2 regions of the Caballeronia eucalypticola genome follow, and region 1 is predicted to be linked to the other one. Evidence: riboswitches for the same ligand, from Rfam matches in the RefSeq annotation. Region 1 holds a riboswitch; the other holds the start of a gene.
The links. Region 1 has a riboswitch for manganese ahead of mntP (manganese efflux pump MntP). Riboswitches for the same ligand answer to the same signal wherever they lie in the genome.
Positions count from the first base shown of each region.

Region 2: another riboswitch for manganese. It lies ahead of ACMX25_RS22920 (sodium:calcium antiporter); the one in region 1 lies ahead of mntP (manganese efflux pump MntP).

Region 1 covers NZ_JBLKRU010000017.1:109,562-115,747, reverse strand. The annotation lists gene ACMX25_RS20620 (2Fe-2S iron-sulfur cluster-binding protein) at 1-1,075, opposite strand, end outside; gene ACMX25_RS20615 (aromatic ring-hydroxylating dioxygenase subunit alpha) at 1,078-2,136, opposite strand; gene ACMX25_RS20610 (LysR substrate-binding domain-containing protein) at 2,292-3,233, shown strand; gene mntP (manganese efflux pump MntP) at 3,262-3,831, opposite strand; yybP-ykoY riboswitch at 3,897-4,034, opposite strand; gene ACMX25_RS20600 (sensor domain-containing diguanylate cyclase) at 4,289-5,857, shown strand; gene ACMX25_RS20595 (transglycosylase SLT domain-containing protein) at 5,986-6,186, shown strand, end outside.
Region 2 covers NZ_JBLKRU010000021.1:9,259-15,444, forward strand. The annotation lists gene ACMX25_RS22910 (MBL fold metallo-hydrolase) at 1-667, shown strand, start outside; gene ACMX25_RS22915 (ABC transporter substrate-binding protein) at 724-2,310, opposite strand; yybP-ykoY riboswitch at 2,578-2,755, shown strand; gene ACMX25_RS22920 (sodium:calcium antiporter) at 2,892-3,902, shown strand; gene fliT (flagellar protein FliT) at 4,040-4,339, opposite strand; gene fliD (flagellar filament capping protein FliD) at 4,369-5,934, opposite strand; gene ACMX25_RS22935 (flagellin) at 6,074-6,186, opposite strand, start outside.

The DNA of each region.
Region 1 (6,186 bases):
ATGGTCTTGCACAACACAACAGCACTTCGCCCTCGCGCGGCTCATCGAGCGGTTGCTCAAAGTACTCGACCGTGCCGTCTATCAACTGACTGGCACAACACCCGCACAATCCTGCGCGACAACTGAACGGCGGCGAAAAGCCGGCGGCTTCGGCGAAGTCCAGCAATGAATGACATGACGGATCCCATGCAACAGTCTTGCCGGAAGGCATGAAATGAACTGCGGGCACGGAGGCGTCCAATGCAACGGAAGGTTCGGGCGATGACGACCCGTCGACCTCGTCCAGCTCAAGCACTGAGGAAGGTCCAAAGAACTCATGCTGGATACGGGCTTTATCGACACCGAGACTTCGAAGTAACCGGGAGTTCGCCTGCATGAAGTGCGTAGGTCCGCACAGATAAACGTCGTAGTCGTCGAGCGGCAACACGCGTTGGAGGGTCTCGCGCGTAATCAAGCCGTGGCTGTGAAAGCGCTGATCAGCGACGTCCGATGGTTCAGGCGTGCGATAACAGACATGCGTCTGTACGCCCTCCCTGCTCGCCTGCAGGTGCACGACTTCATCCCGGAACGCGTGCACCTCGCCGTTTTCACATGCGTGTATGAAATAGACCCGACGCCGCGACGTCGCACACAGGCGATGCAACATGCTGAGCATCGGCGTCACGCCAACGCCACCGCTTAACAACACAACGGGACGATCGCTCAGCTCATCGAGTACGAACGCACCGGCCGGACCGGCAACATCAAGCGTAACGCCTGCCTCGACAACCCCATGCAGATAACCCGACACCAAGCCATCCGGCAGCTCGCCCCTGTCTGCCGGCGCCAGTTGATGCTTGACCGAAATACGCCACCGAGTGCGTTCGGCAGGATCGCCGGACAAGCTGTAATGCCGCAGCAAGCGCTGCCCGTCGGCGCCAGTAATACGCACCTGGACAAATTGGCCCGGCAGGAAAGCCGGCAGCAATCCACCGTCCTCCGCTTCCAGCACGAACGATTTGATGACGCTGCTTTCGCGCTGTACGTCAACAATGCGCATCCGCTTGAACGCTCGCGGTTCAGTTGCCTCTTGCATGACTATCGGACGGTGTCGAGCGCGGCAGGTTCAGATTCGGGCGCCCGCGTCTCCGCTTCGATCAGCCGTTGCAGGCTGCGTCGAAAGCGCAACGGCCCGGCGTCGAGCGGCAGGTCGAGATTAGGCGTTCGTTTGTTCGCCATACCCGCATGAACCGCGGTCAGGATCACGCGATCCTCTTCGAATGCATGACGAACGTCCTCGTTGAATTGACGCGATACGTTTTCATCGCGTTGATCGAAGTTGCGCATCTGGAACCAGAAATAGCGCGTGTTCGATTCATCGATTGGCGTCATGAAGTTGTACGAGTTCATCAGGAAGACTTGCTCGTGCAGCGGGCCTTCGTCGGACCCCGTGCCTGCGGGTGTGAACACGGCCTTGATAATCGCGTGCGATGGAAACCGGACTTCGTAATGCTGCTTGCGATCGCAGCGTCCCGAGAACTTCACGAAGCGCGCATAGAACGGCGCCACATCCACGTCTCGCATCCAGCGCGACACGACGACGCCGTCATCCGTCACCGACGTCTTCAGCGGCTCCGATTCGCACGCCGCGTTGCCGAACGAAGACGGATGAACCCACGCGACATGCGACGGATCAAGCAGGTTGTCCGTCACATAAAGATAGTTGCACGCGACGGTCATTGCATCGCCCTGGTTCATGCCCCACGCAGGATCGTTCCATTCCTCGACCGCGAAAATAGTGTCCGCATTCGCCTGCTCCGGCGCGCCCATCCAGATCCAGACCAGGCCGTAGCGCTCTTCAACGGGGTAGCTTCGAACGCGTGCGGCCGGTGGAACCTTCGTCATGCCCGGTGCCCGCACGCAGGTTCCCGAGCAATCGAATGTAAGGCCGTGGTAACCGCATTCAATCTGGCCGTCCTGCAGGCGTCCCATCGACAAAGGCAGCTTCCGATGCGGGCAAGCATCTTCCAGCGCGGCCACCCCGCCGTCAGGTTTGCGATACAAGACCACTGGCTCGCCCAGCAGCGTTACTGGACACAGGCCGTCGCCAATTTCGCTGCTCCATGCCGCCACGTACCACGCGTTTCTTAAGAACATTGCCCTCTCCGTTCTATTCCGATGCCAGCCGTTGCGACTGCTCACCCGCTCATCCCTTGGGACTCAGCTTAGGAACTCAAAATTGAAAAGAACAGAGGGCTAAAGCTTTGGCATCGTTTAGAATTTCTAAAACGACTTAGGCCCAGCCGCTCACCATGGACACACTTCCGCCACTGCGTGCGTTGCAGGTATTCGATACCCTGGGCCGTTGCGGGGGAGTGGTCGAGACAGCGCGCCGGCTTGGCGTTTCGCCGGGCGCGGTCAGCCAGCAAATCAAGCTTTTGGAAGATTCATTGGGCATGCGGCTGCTGGCAAAAGAAGGCAAGCGCCTTCGCCTGACAGCCGCAGGCGTGCGTTATCACGAGACCTGCGCAGCGGCGTTCGAAAGCCTGCGCGTGGCCGGCGCCGAGATTGAACGTGTCAGGAACAGGCGCAGCCTCAGCGTGAGCGCGTTGCCCTCGCTGTTGTCGAAGTGGCTGGCACCGCGCATCTACGAGTGGCAAAACACGCATCCGGAACTGGATGTATATCTGGACGGCACGCATTCGGAGCCGTCGCCCGATGGCCCCGAGATTGACTTCCGCATTACCTACGGCGAGCGGATGAATCATGCGGGCACGACGGTCGAACTCTTTCGTGACAGTGTCGTGCCTGTGTGCAGCCCGCGGTTGCTTGGTACCACCAAACCGCTCGTCAAGCTGGACCAGATCCTCGCTTATCCGTTGCTATCGATAGACTGGTTTCCCAAGTTCTCCTCGCCGCCATCGTGGAGCGAATGGTTTGCAACGCACGGCATTGAGTGTCCCGAGGACGTGCGCAGCAATCGCCTGGTGTTCTCGTTGTCGGGACTTGCGATACAAGCTGCCATTGAAGGCCATGGGTTCGTGCTGGCGCAGACATCGATGATCGTTGATGGCCTCAGCGCGGGCCGCCTCGTGTTGCCGTTTCCGGTCGGCGTTGCGCTGCCCTCGCCTTATTTCCTGACGTGGCAAGCGAGCAGTTTCGACCAGCCGCACTGCCGCGCTTTTCATCGATGGATTCTCACGCAAAGCCGCGAACAGCAAGCGCTCAACGACCGGATGCTTGGCGCCGGGTAAGCGCTCGCTGACACAAATAGAAGCGCGCTCAACTCATGTAGCCAAGATGCTCGGCCAGGATCACCGAGCCGATAACAACCAGAACCACCCCGCCCGCAATTTCCGCTCGCTGCCCAACAGCCTTGCCGAGAAAACGTCCGACCATCACGCCCAAGGTCACCATGATCAGCGTCGCGAGTCCGATGGTCGCAGCCGTCGAGAGAATATTCACATCGATGAAAGCGAGTCCCGCACCCACTGCCATTGCGTCGATACTCGTCGCGAATCCGGTGATCGCCAGCAGCCAGAAACTGTGGCTATCGGGCTTCTCGACTTCCGGCGTGGGCGTGCGCAGACCCGCGCTGATCATGCGTACGCCGAGCACGAGCAGCAAGCCAAACGCAATCCAGTGATCCCACGAGGCCACATACGGCGCAGCGGCCTTGCCGAGCGCCCAGCCGACCAGCGGCGTGATGGCTTCAATCACGCCAAAGATCAGGCCGGTGCGAAGCGCTTCGCGCATCCGCGGACGATGTAGCGTGGCGCCCTTGCCGACTGCAGCGGCGAAGGCGTCCGTCGACATGGCGAAGGCGAGCAGGAGAGTAGAAGCGATATTCATGGAGAGGTGGAGTTGTCGTTAAGGCATTCAGGTCGGGCGAGAACATGCGATGCAGCGGTGAGCCCGACCGGTCTCTCCGATGCATCGATGGTCTTGCCAACCAAAAGCTGAACGGTTGCTCATGCCACGGTTCGATCGAACCAAGCGTGTTGACATGAGCGCTTCCAGTAAATGGAAGCCGGCTACTCCCCAAAGACGGACGGAGACTATCACGATTGAAATGAAATCGTAATCTTTCCCCGGCGGCGCGAAGGGACTCTTCCTGACTGCGTGAAACGAAAACGAAAGCAAGAACGAAAGTTCGAGCCGATACAATGCGGCCAGCCCGTCAGACGTGACTAACCTCCCGATCCAATCTGCCGCACGATGCCGAACCCGAACTCCATGCCGTCGTCTGACCGTGCGTGCCCAGCGCAGCACGGCGCCCCGTGCTGCTCGTGCATGACGGCCGTCCGCGATGAAAGCTGACGCGCCGCCCGCCACGGTTCTGAGGAAGCGTCGCATCCGGTCGCGCTGGACTGCGGTCGGCATGGCGAGCACGCTGTCGCACCATCCGTTGCTTGCGGGCGTAGCCGGCACCGTGGCCGCGGTATTGATGGCGAGCGTGTCGCTCGTTACGTTGTATCAGGGGCGCCAGGGCGTGCTCGACCACGCCCACGATACATCGGCGAATCTCGTCGCCATAATCAGCAGCGACCTCGCCCGCAATGTCGAAATCTACAATCTGTCGCTCAACGCAATGGTCGAAGGCGCGGAAAATCCGGCCATGATGGGACTTCCGCCCGCCTTGCGCCGGCAGATCCTCTTCGACCGGGCGACCTCCGCTGCCTACATCACTGGCGCCTACGTGCTCGACGCGCACGGCAAGGTCACGGCAGTAAGCAAGGACATCCCTCTCTCGCCGGGCTCGTTCGCCGACCGCGAATATTTCTACGCGCAGCAGCGCAGCCCCTCGACCGGCCTGTTTTTCTCGCATCCGTTTGCGTCGCGTTTGCGCGGGACGCCGACCATCGGCATGAGCCGGCGGATCAACGCACTCGACGGCTCGTTCGCCGGCATCGCGCTGCTTGCGTTGAACGTCGCGTATTTCGACTCGTTGCTGGACAAGCTCAACGTAGGCGCCCAAGGATCGATCTTCATCGTCCATCAGGACGGCACAATGATCGCCCGCAAGCCTTTTCGCCACGACGTGATCGGGCGCAACGTCGCCGTTTCGCCCACTTTTTCGCGCATGACGAACGCCGCGTCGGGGTCGTACGCGGCGACCTCTCCCGTCGATGGCGTGCGCCGCCTTTACACGTTTTCGCATGTGCCGGGAACACCGTTCATCGCCGCCGTGGCCCCTGCTGAGGACGAAGTACTGGCGCCGTGGCGCGAACGCAGCCGGATCGTCGGGGCGCTAACATTGCTGTCGGGCTTGAGTTTCGTCGCGGTGTCGTGGCTGCTTGCGCTGTCGCTGCGCGAACGCGCCCGCGCGCAGGAGGAACTCGTCCGGCTGGCCGGCACCGACGCGCTCACCGGCCTGCCGAACCGGCGCGCCTTCGACGAACGCATGGACGACGAATGGCGCCGCGGCCGCCGGGCGGGTACACCGTTGTCGGTGTTGTTCATCGACGTGGATTATTTCAAGGCCTACAACGACACCTACGGCCACGCGCTCGGCGACCACGCGCTCGCCACGGTGGCGCACAGCATTGCCACGACCGTGCGCCGTCCGGGCGATATCCCCGCGCGCTACGGCGGCGAAGAATTCGTCGTGCTGCTGTCCGATACACCCCTGGAAGGCGCGCAGCATATTGCCGAAACGATCCGGCAGCATGTGCTGGCCTGCGCAATTCCTCATCGGGCGAGCGCGCTTGGGGTGGTGACCGTGAGCATAGGCTGCGCGACGGCGTCGCCGCCGGGTCTCGCCGGCGTGTACGGGTTGCTCGGCACCGCCGACCAGCAGCTCTACAAAGCGAAGGCCGCAGGGCGCGACTGCGTCCGGCCGCTCGCCCACGCGGCCGCCCCGATAGAGAGTTCCTAAGCACGCCGGCGGGTCCGCAAATTTCGGGCAAACGCGCGCAGACTTGCTCTACAGCCGAAGCAAACACATGATTTGCAAGGATTTTTCTCGTCTGTATAATGCGACCTTCCCTCCCAAGGCCACTTCCCATGAGCAGACTCCTCTTGCTTGCTGCGCTGACGCTAGGCGCAACGCTAGGACCGATGCAAGGCGCGGTGGCCCAGGAGCGCGCTCCAGAGGCCGCCCAGCAAGATGCCGCGGCCAGTGACGCCAGCGTCGAAGCCACGCACCAGGTCTCCCGGCTGATCTCCGAAAAGTTCGGCGTCGCACGGGCGAAAGCGGAGCAGATT
Region 2 (6,186 bases), on a different contig from region 1:
CTCCGACGCAGGCGGCGAGCGCGCTGCACGGCACTTTGCGCGGCATGGCATGACGGACCCGGCATCGCTTGAAGCGCTGCGCAAGCGCGATACGTATTACCCGAAGCTCGTGCCGTCCATCCCGCCGGTTTATCGTCGGCTGCGTGATGGCGATACGGTGCAGATTGGCGGCCGCGATTGGGAAGTGGTGACGGGGTTCGGTCATTCCCCTGAGCATTGCGCGTTCTTCTGCGCGGAGACGAATGTGCTGATTTCCGGCGATATGGTCCTGCCGCGCATATCGACGAATGTCTCGGTGTTTGCTCTTGAACCGGAGGGCAATCCGCTCGCGCTGTTCCTGGGTTCACTGGGCCGCTACGAATCCCTTCCCGCCGATACCCTCGTGCTCCCTTCGCATGGCAAGCCGTTTCGCGGCATGCATACACGCATCGGGCAGCTTCGCGATCATCACGCAGCGCGTTTGCGGGAGGTGCGCGAGGCTTGCGCGATCAAGCCGCAAAGCGCCGCCGATATTGTCCCGATCATGTTCAAGCGTCCGCTCGATGTACACCAGATGACGTTCGCGCTCGGCGAAGCGCTGGCGCATTTGCATTTGCTATGGCTCGAGGGTGAACTGGTGCGCCATAGCGACGATGACGACGGCGTGATCCGCTTCGCGCCGAAGTAAAAAAGCCGGGCGTTTGCGCGCCCGGCTTTGACGGTGAACTAAAGCTTCAACTGAGGCTACTGCACCGTGACGTTCGCGAAGTTTTGCCGTCCGAACGGACTCACGCGATACCCGCTGACATTGCTGCGTGTCAGCGCTGACGCCGTCGGATAACCGAGCGGAATCCACAGCGCCTGATCATGAATAATCTGCTGAGCTTCGGTATAAGACTTGGTCCGCTTGCCTAAGTCCGCGGTCTCCTTGCCTTCATCGATCATGCGGTCCAGCGTCGGGTCGCAGAAACGCGCGAAGTTGATGCCCGAGCGCACTGCGGCGCAACTGAATAGCGGCGACAGATAGTTGTCCGGATCGCCGTTGTCGCCGGCCCAGCCCATGAACAACATGTCGTGCTGACCCTGCTTCGCTTCCTTGATCAGTTCGCCCCATTCGATCACCTTCACCTGCGCCTTCACGCCGATCTTCGCCAGATCCGCTTGCAGCAATTCCGCGCCGACCTTCGGATTCGGATTCAATACGCTGCCGTTCGGACGCACCCAGATGGTTGTATCGAAGCCATTCGGGAAGCCTGCCTCGGCGAGTAGTTTCTTCGCGCGATCGACGGAATACGGATACGCCGTGATCTGCTTGTCATAGCTCCACGTATTCGGCGGATACGGATTCACAGCGGCCGTGGCCGTGTTTTCGAAGACGGTCTTCAGGTAAGTCGTGCGATCGAATGCAATGTTCAGCGCCTGGCGCACCTTGGGGTTATCGAGCGGCTTCTTCTGCGTGTTCAACGCGACGAACGCCGTCATGAACGCCGGTGTCTCGACCACTTTCAACGAACTGTCCTTCTTCGCGTCGACCACGTCCTGCGGTTTCGGCGACAACGCGATCTGGCATTCACCCGCCTTGATCTTCTGCGCCCGCACCGACGCATCGGGCGTGATGGCGTAGATCAGCCGATCCACTTTAGGCTTCGGGCCCCAATACGTAGGATTGACGTCATATCGGATCACGGCGTCTTTCGTATAGCTCTTCAGCACGAATGGACCCGTGCCAATCGGCTTCGCGTTCAGGTCGGTTTCGTGGCCGGCCTTGAGCAGCTTGTCGGCGTATTCGGCCGAATAAATCGATGCAAAACCCATGGTGAGGATTGGCACGAAGGTCGCGTTCGGCGTGTTGAGCTCGAACTTGACGGTGTTGTCATCGACCTTGGAAACGGACTTGATCAGCTTGACGAGACCCATCGACTGCGCGTGCGGAAAACCGCTCGCACCGGCTACTTTGTGCCACGGGTTGCTGTCGGAGAGCATGCGGTCAAACGAGAACACGACGTCATCGGCATTCAGTTTCCTCGATGGCGTGAAGTAGTCCGTCGTCTGGAACGCCACGTTCGGTCGCAGGTGAAACGTGTAGATCAGGCCGTCGGCGCTCACGTCCCACTTTTCGGCGAGCGCGGGCGTGACCTTTTTCGCGACTTCATCGTAGGAGACGAGCGTGTTGAAGATCACATCCGCCGATGCGTTGGTCGTCACCAGCGAATTGAATTGCACGACGTCGAAGCCATCCGGACTCGACTCGGTGCACACAGTGAGCGGTTTCGCGATCGCGAGCACCGGCACGATGGCCAATACAGCGGTTGCGAGCATTCTGAAGCGCATGGGATCTCCCGTTACGGACGTAGTCGTCGGTGTTAGTCAGTCAGACGTTTCTTATTACGGTAGTTGCAACTTATTGTACGGTGAGCTTCGTCGATGCGTCAGCGCAACGAAAGAGCACCCAAAAAGCCTCTGCGGCCGTAGCTTACTGAACCGTTATTTCCGCTACAACGACCGATTCGGGATATCCATATGGGGTTAATGACGGGATTGGTGACCGTTTTTTGAACATTCCCGAGGCCGGTTGCCTAATCCGGGGACGCACGCTAAACTCGTGGCCGTCTTTGGGGAGTAGCCTTCCTTCCGCAATGGGAGGAGGACGCGTCAACATACTCGGCTTGCTAGCCGTGGCGCGTTCGACCGGTCAGGTTTGGCGAGACCATGGGTGCATCTTGTCGTTCACGGTCGGACGGCGCGGGATTGCATCCTGGTTTGCTGACGTCCGACCGTGAAATTATCGTGTCTCCAAAACAAAAACACCTCAGGCCTGCCCCAGGTCATCTCTCGCGTTCGCCGGTTTCTCTGCCGTTGTTCTGCCCTTCTCATTGCGTCGCCTGCTCGCCGGCTTCATCGCGAGGTGCCGCATGACGATGCTTTTCCTGCAACTTGCGCTGATGCTCGTGGTGATCCTCGCGGCATCGGAACTCTTCACCAACGCGCTCGAACATCTCGGCGAAAAACTCGGCATCTCCGAAGGGGTGACCGGATCGCTGTTCGCGGCTATCGGCACGGCGCTCCCGGAAACCACGGTGCCGATCATCGCATTGATGGGCGGCACCGCCAGTCGCGCGGTGAACGAGGAAATCGGCGTCGGCGCGATCCTCGGCGCACCGTTGATGCTAGCGACGTTGTCGACCTGCCTGATGGCTATCGCCGTGCTCAAGACGCGCGGGCTCAAGGGGGTCGTCGCGCCTGAACATAGCGGCTTCACCCGCGATCTCAACTTCTTCCTGTGTGCGTTCCTGATCGCGGCGGGCGCCATGTTCGTGCCGCATCAAGCGTGGCAAGTGCGCGCGCTGTTCGCCGTGGGACTGGTCGGCGTGTATGTCGCCTATGTGGTGTCGACGTTCCGCGCATCCGCGAGTCTCGTCGAGAAAGGCCATGGCACGGAAGCTCCCGAACGGCTGCTGATCTCGCGCGTCGGCTTGCCGACCTCGCTTGCGACCATCGTGTTGCAGATGATACTGGGCGTGGTGCTGTTGGTTGGCGGTGCGAAGGGGTTTATCGCCGGCGTGGAAGGGGTGTCGCAAGTGCTGGGGATATCCGCGCTGCTGCTGTCGCTGATCATCATCCCGATCGCTACCGAGCTGCCCGAGAAGGTCAACAGCATTATCTGGGCGCGGCGCGGCAAGGATACGCTGGCGTTCGGCAACATCACCGGAGCGATGGTGTTCCAGGGCACGCTGCTGCCGGGTATCGGCATCATGCTGACACCGTGGGAGCCGCGTGTGGAAGTGATGACGGGTGTTTTCATCACGCTCGCGGCGGCCGCGTGGCTGCGCTTCAACGCGAAGAAGGGCGGGATCGTGCTGTGGGCGCTGCTCGTGAATGGCGGGCTTTATGCGCTGTATCTGGGGCTGACGCTCGGGCGTTAGCCCATAAGAAAACACCCCGGAAGCACGCAGTGCGCCGGGGTGTTGAAAACAGCCAAAGCGCGAAGCGCGTGGTTTTTGTTGTTGTCTTTGCCGAGCCGGTGAGACGGAGTAACCCCGCCTCGGTGATGCTCTCCCGGTCAGAACTTCGCGGCCTGATGGTACTTGCCGGCCGCCTGAACCCTCTTCATCGCGGAACTGTACTCAATCTGCAATTCCGATTGCGTTGTCTTTGCATCGACGGCAATGGCGGCATCGATTGCCTGGATCCGGTTGATCACTTCCATTGCCGCGGCGTCCTGCGCCGGCGTCAATTCCATGAAAAGCGGGGTCCGCTCTTCAGTCAGGCGCGCGGCTTCCTGCCAGTCCGCCATCGCCGCTGCGTGCTGGATCGCGAGCGTCAACGCCAGCAGGCGGTCGATCAAGCTGTTCTGTTCCATGTCGGTTATCCTTAGCGGACCTTAGCAGCTTAGCTGCTCGCTCCAGTTGCGAGTGCACCCGCGCTGTTGGCGCCGCCGAACAATTGCGTCAGGTACTGTGAGTTGTTGTTCATCGTGGCCATCAACGTATTGAGTGCCGTGAACTGCGCTTGATACTGGCTCGTCAGCTGTGCCGTGTAGGTGGCCAGCGTGGCTTGTTGCGACGTGATGCTCTTGAGGTCGGTATTCACCGCACTCTGGCTGTTCGCAATCAAGCCGCCTGGGCTCAGGAACGAGTTCAGGCTGCTCGTCATCTGCGCTGCGATGCCGGTCTTCGAATTGAATAGATTTGCAACCCCCGACGGGTTGCTCTGGAGCGCAGCGGCGAGCTTCGTGGGATCGACCACCAGTGAGCCGGCCGGCTGCGTCGCGGTGGCTTGTCCCTGCAGCGAGATGCCAAGCGCACCCAGCGAGATTGTTGAGCCGCCGTTCTTTACACCACTGCCGACAATAGCCGCCAGCGTGTTCTGGATAGTGGCAAGCATCGGGTTGGACGACAAGATGCCGCCTTGGGTACTCGCTGCCTGCGAATTGTCGTTGCCCACCTGGCCGTACGTGGTGACCAAGGTGTTATAGAGGCTGACGAAGCTGTTGATCGCGGTGGAGGCAGACGTAGTGTTCTGTGCCACGACCAGATTCTGTGGCGTGCCGGGCGGTGTGCCGATTGCAGCAGCGGTCAGGTTCAGCGTGACGCCCTGGAGTGCAGTGGTCACCGTGTTGCTGGAACTTGTCGCGGCTGTCCCGTCGATCTTGAACTCGGCGTCTTGTGCGGGCACGGTCTGTGACCACGCGCTCGTGCCCACCGCTGACGTAAAGGTCGATGCGGCGCCATTGGCGCCGACAGTGGACGTAACGCCGAGGCTGGACAGGCCTGCATCGCCCGACACGTTGCTCACCGAAACATTGATCGTGTTCGACGCGCCCGTGGCCGTGGAGCGCAGGACCAGATGCGCGCCGTCCGTGCCGGTGACCACCGTGGCCGTGACGCCGGGGTTGCTTGCCGATGAGTTGATCGCGCTGGCAATGCCGCTCACCGTGTTGTTCGCCGACGTGATGGCGAGGTTCATCGACTTGCCGCCGATGGAGACGCTCATCGTGCCGGTGCCGAGTGCCGCGGTCGAGCCGAACGCCGCCGACGAAAGCGTCTGGGCGCTGGCAATTTGCGTGACCGCGACGGAATAAGAACCCGCGGACGCGGTGCTGTCGGTGGTTGCTGTCAGTCCGGTACCGTCCGCGGTCGCGGTGAACTGGCCGAGCGCGGTGCCGTTCGATAGCGAGGCGATACCGGCCTGCAACGCGGACAGTGCCGCTTGCAATGCGCCGATAGCCGAAAGTTGGGTGTTGTCGTTCGTCTGTTGTGCGGAAAGCGTAGCGGTCTGACCTGCCACCTTCGCATTGACGAGGCTCGTGACGAGCGACGAGACATCCAGCGACGAATTGCCCGTGGAACCGCTGATGATGGATTGTGCGGCGGACGCTTCGGCTGCCTGGGTGGCGGCTAAAGTGGCAGCTGCTGAGGCCGCGGCGGTGCTGGAAGCGCTGGGAATCGTCGACATTGAGATGCTCCGTACGTCGGTTTTGCTTTCGAGCCTGAATGATAAACGTTTGTAAAACGTGTAGGGGAGGCATGCCTCCCCGGAAAACGGATTTGGCAGACGCGTCTTTCGATGCGTCTGCCATTACTGCTTGAGGCTATTACTGGAGAAGCTTCAGAACTTGCTGCGGCAACGAATTAGCTTGTGCCAGCACCGAGATACCTGCTTGTTGCAGCACTTGCGCCTTGCTCAGGTTAGCCGTTTCTTGCGCGA